3 regions of the Streptomyces sp. NPDC058619 genome follow, and region 2 is predicted to be linked to each of the others. Evidence: riboswitches for the same ligand, from Rfam matches in the RefSeq annotation. Region 2 holds a riboswitch; each other region holds the start of a gene.
The links. A riboswitch is a leader RNA that binds a small molecule or an ion and turns the genes downstream of it on or off. The one in region 2 is predicted to bind cobalamin.
Positions count from the first base shown of each region.

Region 1: it holds a riboswitch for cobalamin, as region 2 does, so the genes downstream of both, ACFWTC_RS02165 (cobalamin biosynthesis protein) here and ACFWTC_RS32620 (ribonucleoside-diphosphate reductase subunit alpha) in region 2, are expected to answer to the same signal.
Region 3: it holds a riboswitch for cobalamin, as region 2 does, so the genes downstream of both, ACFWTC_RS37560 (ABC transporter substrate-binding protein) here and ACFWTC_RS32620 (ribonucleoside-diphosphate reductase subunit alpha) in region 2, are expected to answer to the same signal.

Region 1 covers NZ_JBHXQN010000002.1:24,247-28,514, reverse strand. Annotated here, with positions in the region: gene ACFWTC_RS02170 (cobyric acid synthase) at 1-1,102, opposite strand, end outside; gene ACFWTC_RS02165 (cobalamin biosynthesis protein) at 1,099-2,100, opposite strand; cobalamin riboswitch at 2,136-2,267, opposite strand; gene ACFWTC_RS02160 (hypothetical protein) at 2,430-2,651, opposite strand; gene ACFWTC_RS02155 (anion permease) at 2,677-3,945, opposite strand.
Region 2 covers NZ_JBHXQN010000057.1:30,798-35,065, reverse strand. Annotated here, with positions in the region: gene ACFWTC_RS32635 (carbon starvation CstA family protein) at 1-829, shown strand, start outside; gene ACFWTC_RS32630 (YbdD/YjiX family protein) at 871-1,068, shown strand; gene ACFWTC_RS32625 (GNAT family N-acetyltransferase) at 1,203-1,700, shown strand; cobalamin riboswitch at 1,742-1,876, shown strand; gene ACFWTC_RS32620 (ribonucleoside-diphosphate reductase subunit alpha) at 2,041-4,268, shown strand, end outside.
Region 3 covers NZ_JBHXQN010000103.1:342-4,609, forward strand. Annotated here, with positions in the region: gene ACFWTC_RS37540 (hypothetical protein) at 156-371, shown strand; gene ACFWTC_RS37545 (hypothetical protein) at 384-770, shown strand; gene ACFWTC_RS37550 (TraR/DksA family transcriptional regulator) at 969-1,379, shown strand; gene ACFWTC_RS37555 (hypothetical protein) at 1,417-1,569, opposite strand; cobalamin riboswitch at 1,678-1,860, shown strand; gene ACFWTC_RS37560 (ABC transporter substrate-binding protein) at 1,890-2,951, shown strand; gene ACFWTC_RS37565 (FecCD family ABC transporter permease) at 2,975-4,069, shown strand; gene ACFWTC_RS37570 (ABC transporter ATP-binding protein) at 4,066-4,268, shown strand, end outside.

The DNA of each region.
Region 1 (4,268 bases), on a different contig from region 2:
GCTCGCCGAGCACCTGGAACCCGCCGCAGATCCCCAGCACCGGCCGGCCCTCGGCGGCCCGCCGCACCAGGGCGTCGGCCAGGCCCCGCTCGCGCAGCCAGGCCAGCGCCTTCACCGTGCCGCGCGTACCGGGTACGACGACCAGGTCCGCGTCGGCCAGCTCCTCGGCCCGGTCCACGAACCGCACCACGACCCCCGGCTCGGCGGCGAGCGCGTCGACGTCCGTGAAGTTGGACATCAGCGGCACCGCGCACACCGCGACCCGCAGCACGTCCTCGCCGACCGGCGGAGCCACCACGGACTCGCGGACCGCGCCGCGCAGGGACACCCGCAGCCCGTCCTCCTCGTCGATGCCGAGGCCGTGCCGGAAGGGCAGCACCCCGTACGTCCCCCGGCCCGTGAGGCCGCGGAGCATCTCCATGCCGGGCTCCAGCAGCGACACGTCACCGCGGAACTTGTTCACCAGGTACCCCGCGATCAGCGACTGGTCCTCCGGGGACAGCAGCGCCGTCGTCCCGAAGAAGGACGCGAAGACCCCGCCCCGGTCGATGTCCCCGACGACGACCACCGGGAACCGCGCGGCGCGGGCGATCCCCATGTTCACGATGTCGGTCCGGCGCAGGTTGATCTCGGCCGGGCTGCCCGCGCCCTCGCAGATCACGGCGTCGTACGTGCCCCGCAGCTGCTCCAGGCAGTCCGTGACGACGCCGAGCAGCTGTTCCCGCCGGCCGCCCCGCAGCGCCTTCCCGGGGGCCGCGCCCCCGGCCGTCCCGAAGAACCCGCGGGCGCTCATCTCGCCCACCGGCCTGCCCAGCAGCACCACCTGGCTGCTCTGGTCGCCGCCCGGCTTGAGCAGCACCGGGTTCATCAGCGCGGTCGGCTCCACGCGGGCCGCCTGTGCCTGCATCGCCTGGGCGCGCCCGATCTCGGCGCCCTCCCGGGTGACGAAGGAGTTCAGCGACATGTTCTGCGCCTTGAAGGGCGCCACCTTCACGCCGGTGCGGGCCAGCCAGCGGCAGATGCCCGCCGTGACCACGCTCTTGCCCGCGTCCGACGTCGTACCGGCGACCAGCAGTCCGCCGCCGCGCTTCGCGCCGCTCACGGGCGACCTTTCCTCGTACGGGAGATGGGGGGGACGGGGGAGGTGTGGGAGCCGCAGAAGGCGCGCGCGGCCAGCGTCCGGGCGGCCACGCAGGCCCCCAGCGCCAGCCAGGTCACGTTCCGCGACAGCCGTACCGCCCGCTCGATGTCGGCGACCTCGACGGGCCGTCCGGCCGCGCCGTTCAGCACGGCCCGGTGCTCGACGCGGCCGCCGTACGCCAGGGTGCCGCCAAGGCGCACGCCGAGCGCCCCCGCGAAGGAGGACTCGACGGGGCCGGCGTTCGGGCTGGGGTGCCGGGCGGCGTCCGCGCGCCAGGCCCGTACGGCACCCCGCCGGTCGGGGCCGGCCAGGACGGCGGCGAGCGCGGTCAGCCGGGCGCCGGGCCAGCCCGCCACGTCGTCGAGCCGGGCGGAGGCCCAGCCGTAGCGCAGGTGGCGGGGGGACTTGTGGCCGACCATCGCGTCCAGGGTGTTCACGGCGCGGAAGGCCAGCAGCCCGGGCACCCCGGCGACGGCGCCCCACACCAGGGCCCCGACGACCGCGTCGGAGGTGTTCTCGGCGACGGACTCCACGACGGCCCGGGCCATCTGCTGCTCGTCCAGGGCCTGTGGATCGCGCCCGCACAGGTGCGGCAGCCGCTGACGGGCCGCCTCGGCGTCCCCGGCGGCCAGCGATCCGCCGATGCTGCGGGCCTCCCGGCCCAGCGAGGTGCCGCCCACGACGGCCCAGGTGGCGGCGGCGGTGAGGGCGATGCGGGTGGCCGCGGGCCGGGCGCGCACGGCGCGGGCGCCGAGCACGCCGACGGCGGTCGCGCCGCCGGCGCACACCAGGGTGTGCAGGACCCCCCGGGCGCGGTCGTCGCGCCACAGGGCGCGCTCGACGGCGGCGGCGGCCCGTCCGAAGGCGGCCACGGGGTGCCCGCGGCGCGGATCCCCGAGGATCCGGTCACCGATCAGGCCCGCCGCGGCGCCGTACGCGAAGACGCGGTCGGCACGCATGGTGAAAGGCATGTCCTCACTCAGGGTCCGCGCCCTGGTTCGACGTGACCGGCGGCGAGAGTTCCTGGCTCCCGGGTCGCACTCGGACGAGTGCCCCCGGTGACAGTGGCGGGACCGCGCCGGAATCGCACCGGCTTCCTCTCCATGCCGCCGTAATGGCTCGGGCAGTCCACCACGCACCGCGAAGGCCCGTCAACTCGCCGTTGACCTGCGGCGGGGCCGCGGGCGGGGATGATGCGGGCCCCGCGCCGGCGTACGGCGGCGCGGGGCCGGTCATGCGAAAGCTCCCTCCGGGTTGAAACCCGGAGGGAGCCCGCGCGCCCGGTGTCTCAGGCGACGATCAGGTAGATCCCGTACGCGACGGCCGCCGTGACGAGCGCGAAGCAGGCGTACGCCCCGCTGCGGGCCAGGGTGGCGCTGCCGCCCTGCTCGGTGGCGGCCTCGTGCTTGGACAGGCCCACCAGGCCCAGGGTGAAGAGGGCCACGAGGGCGACGGTGGCGGAGAGGCTGACCCCGAAGACGGAGCCGAGTGCTTCCCAGTCGATCTTCATACTGCCGTTCCTCTGCAGATCTCGGTCAGACCGCGGCGGCCGGAGCCGCCGGGGTCGTCGTCGCGGCCGGGATGGTGGCCCGGAGGTCGTCGTCGGCCGCGGCCGCCGCCGCGGCAGCGGTGGTCGGCGGGACGGTGACGGCGGCCATGGCCGTGGTCACGACATCGGCCTCCGGCTCCCCGGCGCCGGCCGGCTCCACCTCGTTGACGTTGTGGTGGTCGACGACCTGGCGGCGGGAGATGACCCAGATGGCGAAGCACGAGGCGACCAGGAAGACCGTGACGCCGGCGATGCCGATGTCACCGGTCCGCATGACGAGCTCCGCTCCGGCGGCGACCAGGGCGGCGGCCGGCAGGGTCAGGCCCCAGGCGATGAACATGCGGGTGGCGGTGGACCAGCGGACCACGCCGCCCTTGCGTCCCAGGCCCGCACCCATGACCGCGCCGGAGCAGGCGTGGGTGGTGGAGAGGGAGAAGCCGAGGGTCGAGGAGGCCAGGATGACGCTCGCCGCGGAGGTCTGGGCGGCGAAGCCCTGCTGCGGCTGGAGGTCGGTCAGGCCCTTGCCCATGGTGCGGATGATGCGCCAGCCGCCCAGGTAGGTGCCCATCGCGATGGCCAGGCCGGCGGAGACGATGACCCAGACCGGCGGGTTGGCACCGGCGGGCAGCGCGTTGCCGGCGACGAGCGCCAGCGTGATGATGCCCATCGTCTTCTGCGCGTCGTTGGTGCCGTGCGCGAGGGAGACGAGGCCGGCCGAGGCGATCTGACCGGCGCGGTAGCCCTTCGCGGAGGTCTTCTCACCGACCCTGTTGCCGAGTTTGTAGGTGACCTTCGCCGCCAGCAGCGCGGCCAGGCCGGCGACCAGGGGGGCGGCGATCGCGGGGATGAGGACCTTGGTGACGACGACGCTGCCGTTCACCGCGCCCATGCCGGCCGACGCCACCGCGGCACCGATCAGGCCGCCCATCAGGGCGTGGGAGGAGCTGGAGGGCAGGCCGACCAGCCAGGTGACGAGGTTCCAGAGGATGGCTCCGACCAGGGCGGCGAAGATCACCTCTGGCTGGATGCCTTCCTCGTTGACCAGGCCCTTGGAGATCGTCTTGGCGACCTCCACGGACATGAACGCGCCGACGAGGTTGAGTACGGCGGACATGGCCACCGCCGTCTTGGGCTTGAGGGCGCCGGTCGAGATGGTGGTGGCCATCGCGTTGGCCGTGTCGTGAAAACCGTTCGTGAAGTCGAACACGAGAGCGGTGATGATCACGATCCCGAGGAGAAGCGTTATGTGCTCCATTTACCCAGGCTTCTGTTTGACGTCAGTGGCTCGGCGAACGTAGGCAACCTGGATGAACGGAAGATGAACTGGCGCGGGCGGAGCGGTGTACTGGTGCGCCACCCGATCGGGACCTTCGTCCCGGTTCTGCCGTAGATATATCGATTAATGCACGTCAAAGCCGGGTGAATGCGCCCCTCCGTCAAACAGGACCGCCTGCCCCGGGAGTCCGTGACGCCACCGAAAGAGAGCTAGGTCACCCCGCTTCCGGTCTCCGCGGGGCGAGCTCCGCACCTCCCGCGGGGCGATCGCCTCCGGTGGCCCGCCGGAGCCCGCGCGCCGAC
Region 2 (4,268 bases):
GACCTTCGCACTCGGGATGTCGGAGATCTTCTCGGCCGTCATCGGCGGCGCCGGCATGAAGGCCTTCTGGTACCACTTCGCCATCATGTTCGAGGCCCTGTTCATCCTGACGACCGTCGACGCGGGCACCCGCGTCGGCCGGTTCATGCTCCAGGACACGCTCGGCAACGTGCACAAGTCCTTCAAGGACGTCAGCTGGAAGCCCGGCGTCTGGTTCGCGAGCGCCGTCGTCGTCGGCGGCTGGGGCTACTTCCTCTGGGTCGGCGTCAAGGACCCGCTGGGCGGCATCAACCAGCTCTTCCCGCTGTTCGGCATCGCGAACCAGCTGCTCGCGGCGGTCGCCCTGGCCGTCTGCACCACCCTCCTGGTCAAGTCCGGGCGGCTCAGGTGGGCCTGGGTGACGGGCGTGCCGCTGGTGTGGGACGTGGCCGTCACGCTCACCGCCAGCTATCAGAAGATCTTCTCGGAGGACGTGAAGGTCGGCTTCTTCGCCCAGCGCGACAAGTACCAGGCCGGCATCGACGCCGACAAGGTCCTGCCGCCCGCGAAGACCATGGGCGAGATGGAGACCGTGGTCACCAACGCCACGGTGGACGGCGTGCTGTGCGTGCTGTTCGCGCTCCTGATCGTCATCGTGCTGGTGGACGCGGCCCGGACCTGCTTCAAGGCGATCGCCGACCCGGCGTCCGTGAAGCTCTCCGAGGTCCCGTGGACCGAGTCGAAGATCGTCGCCCCGGCCGGGCTGATCCCGACCGCCGAGGAGCGCGCCGAGCTCGCGGCCGCGGGCCTGGACCCCAGCGGCGGCCGGGCGAAGGAGCCGGTCGCGTGAGCCCGGCGGCGCCCGGCCGCGACGGTACGGGCCTGAGCGGCGTGGAGCGGCTGCGCCGGGGGCTGGCCCGGGCCCGGTACTTCGTACGGGAGTTCTCCGGCGAGGCCGCGTACGACCGGTACGTCGCGCACGCCCGCTCCCACGACCCGGACGCCGCGGTCCCGACCCGCCGGGCCTTCGAACGGGCCCGCACCGACGCCCGGGAGGCGGACCCCCGCGACGGCTTCCGCTGCTGCTGACCCCGCCCGCCCCGAAGGCCCCGCCGCTCTCCGCGGCGGGGCCTTCGGCTTCCGGCGCCGCGACGGGGGCCGCCCTGCCCGCCCCGCCCGCCCGGTACCCCACCGCCCCGTACCCGTCCTGCACACTCGACCGCATGGACATGGTGATCAGGGCGGCGCTGCCCGCCGAATACGCGGAGCTGGGCGAGATCACGGCGCAGGCCTACCTAGCCGACGGGCATCTGGACGAGAACGAGAACGACGACTACCTGAGCGTCCTGCGCGACGTGGCCGGCCGGGCCGCCCTGGCCGAGGTGCTCGTCGCCGAGCGCGACGGGCGGATCCTCGGCGGAGTGACCTTCGCCGAGCCCGGGAGCACGCTCGCCGACATCGCCGCCCCGGACGAGGCCGAGTTCCGGATGCTCGCCGTGGCCCGGGAGGGCCGCGGGCAGGGCGCCGGCGAGGCGCTGGTGCGGGCCTGCCTGGACCGGGCGCGGGCGATCGAGGGGGTTTCCGCGATGGTCCTCTCCACCCAGCGGAGCATGGCCGGGGCCCACCGGATCTACTCCCGGCTCGGTTTCGAACGCACTCCGGAGCGGGACTGGGCGCCGGTCGAGGGCCTCACCCTGCTGACGTACCGGCTGAAGCTGTAGCCACGCCGACACAACATGTGGGGCCTTCCGCAGAGGGGCGCCCCCACATGTATGCTCAGGGCTGCTGTCGCCGCAGGGGAATCCGGTGTGAATCCGGAACTGTCCCGCAACGGTATGAAGTGCACCGATTGGTGTACCTGCAAGTCCGAGGACCTGCCGACAGCGCGCCCGGCTCGACCGAACCGGGCGCCGACACGTCCGGGCCTCGCGGTTGGGCCGGTGGACGCCATGCGGTGCACGAGCTGCCTGCCCTGCCCGGGCCGGCCCGTGCGCTGTCCCGCATGCGCCCCTCGCACCCCGCCCCGCCGATGACCGGGCCGAGCGAGGGAGAGCAACCCCCGTGACCATCGCGCCTTCCGCACCGCGCGCCGAGTCCGTTCCGTCCACGGCTCTTCATGGATCTGGCGAAGGTCCCGGGGCCGCACTCCTGCGTACCCTCACCGAACTGACGGCCGACCTGCCCGACACCGACCCCGGCCGGGTTGCCGCCGCCGCGCTGCGCGGCCGCAGCTCCCTCGCCGACGAGGCCGAGCTGCGCGGGCTGGCCACCGAGGCCGCCGCGGGGCTCATCTCCGAGGACCCGGCGTACTCCCGCCTCGCCGCCCGGCTGCTGACGCTGGCCGTGGCCGGGGAGGCCGCCGGCCAGGGTGCCACCTCGTTCTCCGCCTCCGTCGCCGTGGGCCACCGCGAGGGCCTGATCGCCGACCGCACCGCCGCGTTCGTCGCGGCCCACGCGGCCCGCCTGGACGCGCTGGTGGAGCACGCGCTCGCCGAGGGCGCCGACGACCGCTTCGGCTTCTTCGGCCTGCGCACGCTGCACAGCCGCTACCTGCTGCGCCACCCGATCACCCGCCAGGTCGTGGAGACCCCGCAGTTCTTCATGCTGCGCGTGGCCTGCGGTCTGGCCGAGACCGGACCTGACGGTGAGACCGGCGGCGTCCAGGCCGTCGAGGAAGTGGCCTCGCTGTACCGGCTGATGAGCCGCCTCGACTACCTGCCGTCCTCCCCCACGCTCTTCAACTCCGGCACCCGGCACCCGCAGATGTCCTCCTGCTACCTGCTGGACTCCCCGCTGGACGAGCTCGACTCGATCTACGACCGCTACCACCAGGTCGCGCGCCTCTCCAAGCACGCCGGCGGCATCGGCCTGTCGTACTCCCGCATCCGCGCCCGCGGTTCGCTGATCCGCGGCACCAACGGCCATTCCAACGGCATCGTCCCGTTCCTGAAGACCCTCGACGCCTCCGTCGCCGCGGTGAACCAGGGCGGCCGCCGCAAGGGCGCCGCCGCCGTCTACCTGGAGACCTGGCACGCGGACATCGAGGAGTTCCTGGAGCTCCGCGACAACACCGGCGAGGACCAGCGCCGTACGCACAACCTGAACCTCGCCCACTGGGTGCCGGACGAGTTCATGCGCCGCGTGAACGCCGACGCCGACTGGTCGCTGTTCTCCCCGGCCGAGGTCCCCGAGCTGGTGGACCTGTGGGGCGACGACTTCGACGCCGCGTACCACAAGGCCGAGGCGGCGGGCCTGGCCCGCAAGACCATGCCCGCCCGCGAGCTGTACGGCCGGATGATGCGCACCCTCGCGCAGACCGGCCAGGGCTGGATGACCTTCAAGGACGCCTCCAACCGCACGGCGAACCAGACCGCCGAGCCGGGCACGGTCGTCCACTCCTCCAACCTCTGCACCGAGATCATCGAGGTCACCAACGACGGCGAGACGGCCGTTTGCAACCTCGGTTCGGTCAACCTGGGCGCCTTCGTCCTGGCGGAGACCGGCGAGATCGACTGGGAGCGCCTGGACGAGACCGTCCGTACCGCGGTGACCTTCCTGGACCGCGTGGTGGACATCAACTTCTACCCGACCGAGCAGGCGGGCCGCTCCAACGCCCGCTGGCGGCCGGTGGGTCTGGGCGCCATGGGTCTCCAGGACGTCTTCTTCCGGCTGAAGCTGCCCTTCGACTCCCCCGAGGCGCAGGCACTGTCCACGAAGCTGTCCGAGCGGATCATGCTCGCCGCGTACGAGGCCTCCTGCGACCTCGCCGAGAAGAACGGCCCGCTCCCCGCCTGGGAGCAGACCCGCACCGCGCGCGGCGTGCTGCACCCCGACCACTACGAGGTCGAGCAGAACTGGCCGGAGCGCTGGAACGCGCTGCGCGCCCGGATCGCGAAGACCGGGATGCGCAACTCGCTGCTCCTGGCGATCGCACCGACGGCGACGATCGCCTCCATCGCGGGCGTGTACGAGTGCATCGAGCCGCAGGTCTCCAACCTGTTCAAGCGCGAGACGCTGAGCGGTGAGTTCCTCCAGGTCAACGCGTACCTGGTGGCCGAGCTGAAGCGGCTCGGCGTGTGGGACGCCCAGACCCGCGAGGCGCTGCGCGAGGCCAGCGGCTCGGTTCAGGGCTTCGGCTGGATCCCGGCCGAGGTGCGCGCGCTGTACCGCACGGCGTGGGAGATCCCGCAGCGCGGCCTGATCGACATGGCGGCGGCCCGGACCCCGTTCCTCGACCAGTCGCAGTCGCTGAACCTGTTCCTGGAGACGCCCACCATCGGCAAGCTCAG
Region 3 (4,268 bases), on a different contig from region 2:
CCCGCCCGGGCCGCGAACTGGTGGATTGCGGGAGCGGGCTGCGGACGTGCTTTGCTCTCCCTCGCGTGGGCACACTCCACGGGACCCACGGCAGCACGGCATCCGGGTCCCTGACCGCCGCCGGTCAGGATCGGGTGCGTACGAGGAGGAGCACGATGGCAGACGACCGCCGCCCCGCTCAGCGCGGGCCCGCCGACACCACCGACACCGACACCGACAGCGTCGGCCCCGGCCCCGGCACCGCAGGTCAGCACCGCGACGAGTTCACCGCGAGCGACGAGAACGACCTCCTCGACCAGGACGGCAAGGAGATCCTCATGGGGCGCCGGCCCCCTCTCAAGGAGCTCGGCCCGGAACAGCTGGGCAAATAGGAGGAGGGCGCGATGACGAACGCCTACCTGCCCCGCCCGTCGGAGCTCGCCCCCCGCCTGTGGGAGTGGACCAGGGCCGCCGTCGCCCGCGGCGGGACCCGCCGCCGCTCGGCGGCCGCGGTCGCGGTGTGCGCGACCGCCGGGGAGCACCGGTCGTACGCGGGACGCGGCGCTGCCGCCGGACCGGCGGTCACGGGCCGGCCCGCGTGCGCGGACGCCCTGCCCGACGGCTCCGGCCAGCGCGAGCGGGCCCGTCAGGCGGTCGCGGCCCACACCACCGGGCACGACGGCCTGGCCGCACTCCTGGACATGCTGGCCCTCCACCCCGGGCAGGACGGGGACCGGAAGCGGCCCGATCACGGCGCCGCCGGAGAAAGCCCCGCCTCCGACGGCGGGTAGCCGCACCCGCGCCTCCCGGGGCCGTACGCGCCCTCAGGCCGTACGGCCCGCCTGATCGGGGCTCCGGCCGCGTGGAGGCCGGCGAGGGTCTGCCCGTAGGAGAGCCGACCGCGCTGGTCTCGAGGGAGCTGCCCCCGGTCACCCGTGACGTGTGCACGCCGGAGGAATGTGCGCCCGGACACCGGCGTTGTCGCACGCATGGACGATTCGGCCCCTGAGGTGCCCCCTCGGTACGGGTACGACCACGAGCGCGGGGAAGGGTACGAGTCCGCCCGCGAGCGGCTGGCCACGGACCGGGCCGACACCCTCGCGCGGACCGCGGCCCTGATCCGTGACTTCGACGGGATCGTCGCGGCGAACGCCCTGGTCGCGGTCGACGACGAGCACGACCCCGAGGGGTCGAGCACCGCCTTCGAGCGGGCTCACGTCGCCGCCCTCCTGGCCCGGGCCCGCGAGCACCTGGACGCCGTCGACCTGGCGCTGGAACGGCTCGCCCGAGGGGACTACGGGCGCTGCGAGAGGTGCGGCGAACCGATCCCGGCGGAACGCCTGGAGGCCCGCCCGACCGCCACCTCGTGCGTGCCGTGCGCCACGGCCGGCCCCCGCTGACCCGGACATCGGGGCATGCGCCCCGGGCCGTACCGGGCTACCCGCCGCGCACTCGCGCCCGCCCCGCCCCCGCGCGGCTCGCCGCCGCCCGCACCACGTCCTCGCCGCTGGCCGACCGGCGCAGCCGCACGCCCGGGGCGGTGAAACTGCGCCCCGGCGACAGTACGTCCATCGTCAACTGCTCGAACACCGGGTCACCGTACGGGCCGCGGCGGCCGGTCCTCCGCCCCGTCCGGCAGCCGCAGCGCGGTCGGGGTCCGCGGTGCGCCGCAGCACGCCCTTTTCGCCCCCCACCCGACAGAACGTAATATCACCGGGTCATCACCGCGACGGGAGACAGGAAGCCGGTGCGATTCCGGCACGGTCCCGCCACTGTGACCGGGGAGTGCGCCCCTCCTGCGAGCCGCCGCGCCCGTCGCGGGAAGGCCAGGGGGACGCCGACCCGGGAGTCAGGACACTGGCCTGTCGCGGGCCCGATCCGAGGAGCGCGGACTCCGCAGGAGGCTCTACGTGTACGACGTCATGCCCCGCCCCCCTTTCCCCCGCCCGCCCGCCCGGCGCGGCCGTACCCTGCGCGCGGCCGCCGCGGCCCTGGCCCTGTCCACGGCCGTACTGACCGGCTGCGGCTCGGCGAAGGACTCCCCCGACACCGCGAAACCGTCCGGCACTTCGGGGTCTTCCGGCTCGGCCGCGCAGGGGTTCCCCGTCACGATCGACAACTGCGGCACACGGACCACGTACGACAAGGCGCCCGCTCGCGTCGTCACCATCCACCAGCACCCCGCCGAACTGATGCTCTCCCTGGGGCTGAAGGACCGTATGGTCGGCACCGCGTTCCCCGACTCGGCCGTCCTGCCCGAGTTGCGGCAGGACTTCGAGGCCGTACCGGAGCTGGCGAAGAAGGAGCCCTCCTTCGAGGCCGTCCTCGACGCCGCTCCCGACTTCGTCTACGGCGGCTACGGCTCCGCGTTCGCCGAGAAGGAGGGCCGCTCGCGCAAGGCGTTCGGCGACGCCGGCATCGACACCTACCTCAACCGCGAGTACTGCGGGAAGAAGCAGGTGACCATGCAGGACACCTACGACGAGATCCAGACCATCGGACGCGTCTTCGGCGTCGGGGAACGGGCCGACAAGCTCGTCGCCGACCTCCGGGGGCGCGTCACCAGGACCGCCGAGGCGGTCAAGGACGCACCCGCCGTACCGGTCTTCGTCTACGACAGCGGCGACAAGTCGGCGTTCACCGCCGGCGGCAAGGGCCTCGGCACCGAGATCATCAAACTCGCCGGCGGCCGGAACGTCTTCGCGGACCTCGACGACGTCTTCGGTGACGTCTCCTGGGAGGAGGTCGTCGACCGGAAGCCGGAGGTGATCGCCATCTACGACTACGCGGGCACCGGAAGCGTCCGGCAGAAGCAGGAGTTCCTCCTCTCCCAGCCCGCGCTCGCCGACGTGCCGGCCATCAGGAACAAGCGGTTTGTCGTCGTGCCGCTGACCTCGACCCTGGTCGGTGTCAGGCCGCCGTACGCGGTGGAGGAGCTGGCGCGCGGGCTGCACCCCGAGCGGCTCCGGTGACGGCCCCCTCCCCCGCCAAGACGATGTCAGCCGCCTTCCCTGCCGGGCGGGACGCCCGCGGCGCGGACCCGCCGCGACGCGGGTCCTTCGCCGCGACCCTCGCGGTCCTCGGCGCCCTGCTGCTGGTCTCCGCGACCGCGGGCATGGCCATCGGGTCGGTGCACGTACCGCCCGGCGACGTGTGGGGCATCGTGACGCACGCGCTGGGCGCCGACTGGTCGGAGCCGACCTGGTCACGCGCGCGGGAGACGATCGTGCTGGACGTACGGGCTCCGCGGGTCCTCCTCGGGGCGGTGACGGGCGCGGGGCTCGCGGTCATCGGGACGGCCATGCAGGCCCTGGTCCGCAACCCGCTCGCGGAGCCGTACCTGCTGGGAGTGTCCTCCGGGGCGTCCCTGGGCGCCGTCGCGGTGATCGTCTTCGGCGTGAGCCTGTTCGGCGCACTGTCGCTGTCGGTCGCCGCCTTCGCCGGCGCGCTGCTGACGCTGCTGCTGGTGTACTCGACGGCCCGCGCCGGCGGCCGCATCACCTCGGTGCGGCTGGTGTTGTCGGGGGTCGCCATGGCAGCGGTCCTCACCGCGGTGATGAACATGCTGCTGCTGACCTCCGGCCGGGGCAACGAGGCGCGGGCCGTCCTGGCCTGGACCCTGGGGGGACTGGGCGGCGTCCAGTGGGACACCCTGTGGCTGCCGGGCGCGGCCCTGCTGCTGGGCATCGCCGTCCTCCTCGTCCAGGCCAGGTCGCTGAACCTGCTGCTGACCGGTGAGGAGGCCGCGACGAGCATGGGACTGGACGTGGCCCGGTTCCGGGCCCGGATGTTCGTCCTGCTGTCGCTGGTGACCGGCGTCCTGGTGGCCGCGGCCGGGCCGATCGGCTTCGTCGGGCTGATGCTGCCGCATATCGTGCGCCTGTTCGTCGGCGGCGACCACCGGCGCGTCCTGCCGGCGGCGGCGCTCGCCGGCGCGGTCTTCCTCGTCTGGGCCGACATCGCGGCGCGGACCGTCGCCTCGCCCATGGAGATCCCCGTGGGCGTGCTGACGGCGCTCTGCGGCGGACCCTTCTTCCTGTGGATGATGCGCCGGGACGCCCGCCGCACCACGAGCCGAGGAGCGGTATGAGCGCGGCAGAACTCACCGTCGAGGGCGTCACCCTCACCGCCGGCGCACACCACCTGGTGCGCGACGTCTCGCTCAGCGCCCGGCCCGGCGAGGTGGTCGGCCTGGTCGGGCCCAACGGCAGCGGCAAGTCCAGCCTTCTGCGCACCGTCTACCGCGTGCTGCGGCCCGACGCGGGCAGCGTGCACGTGGATGGCGCGGA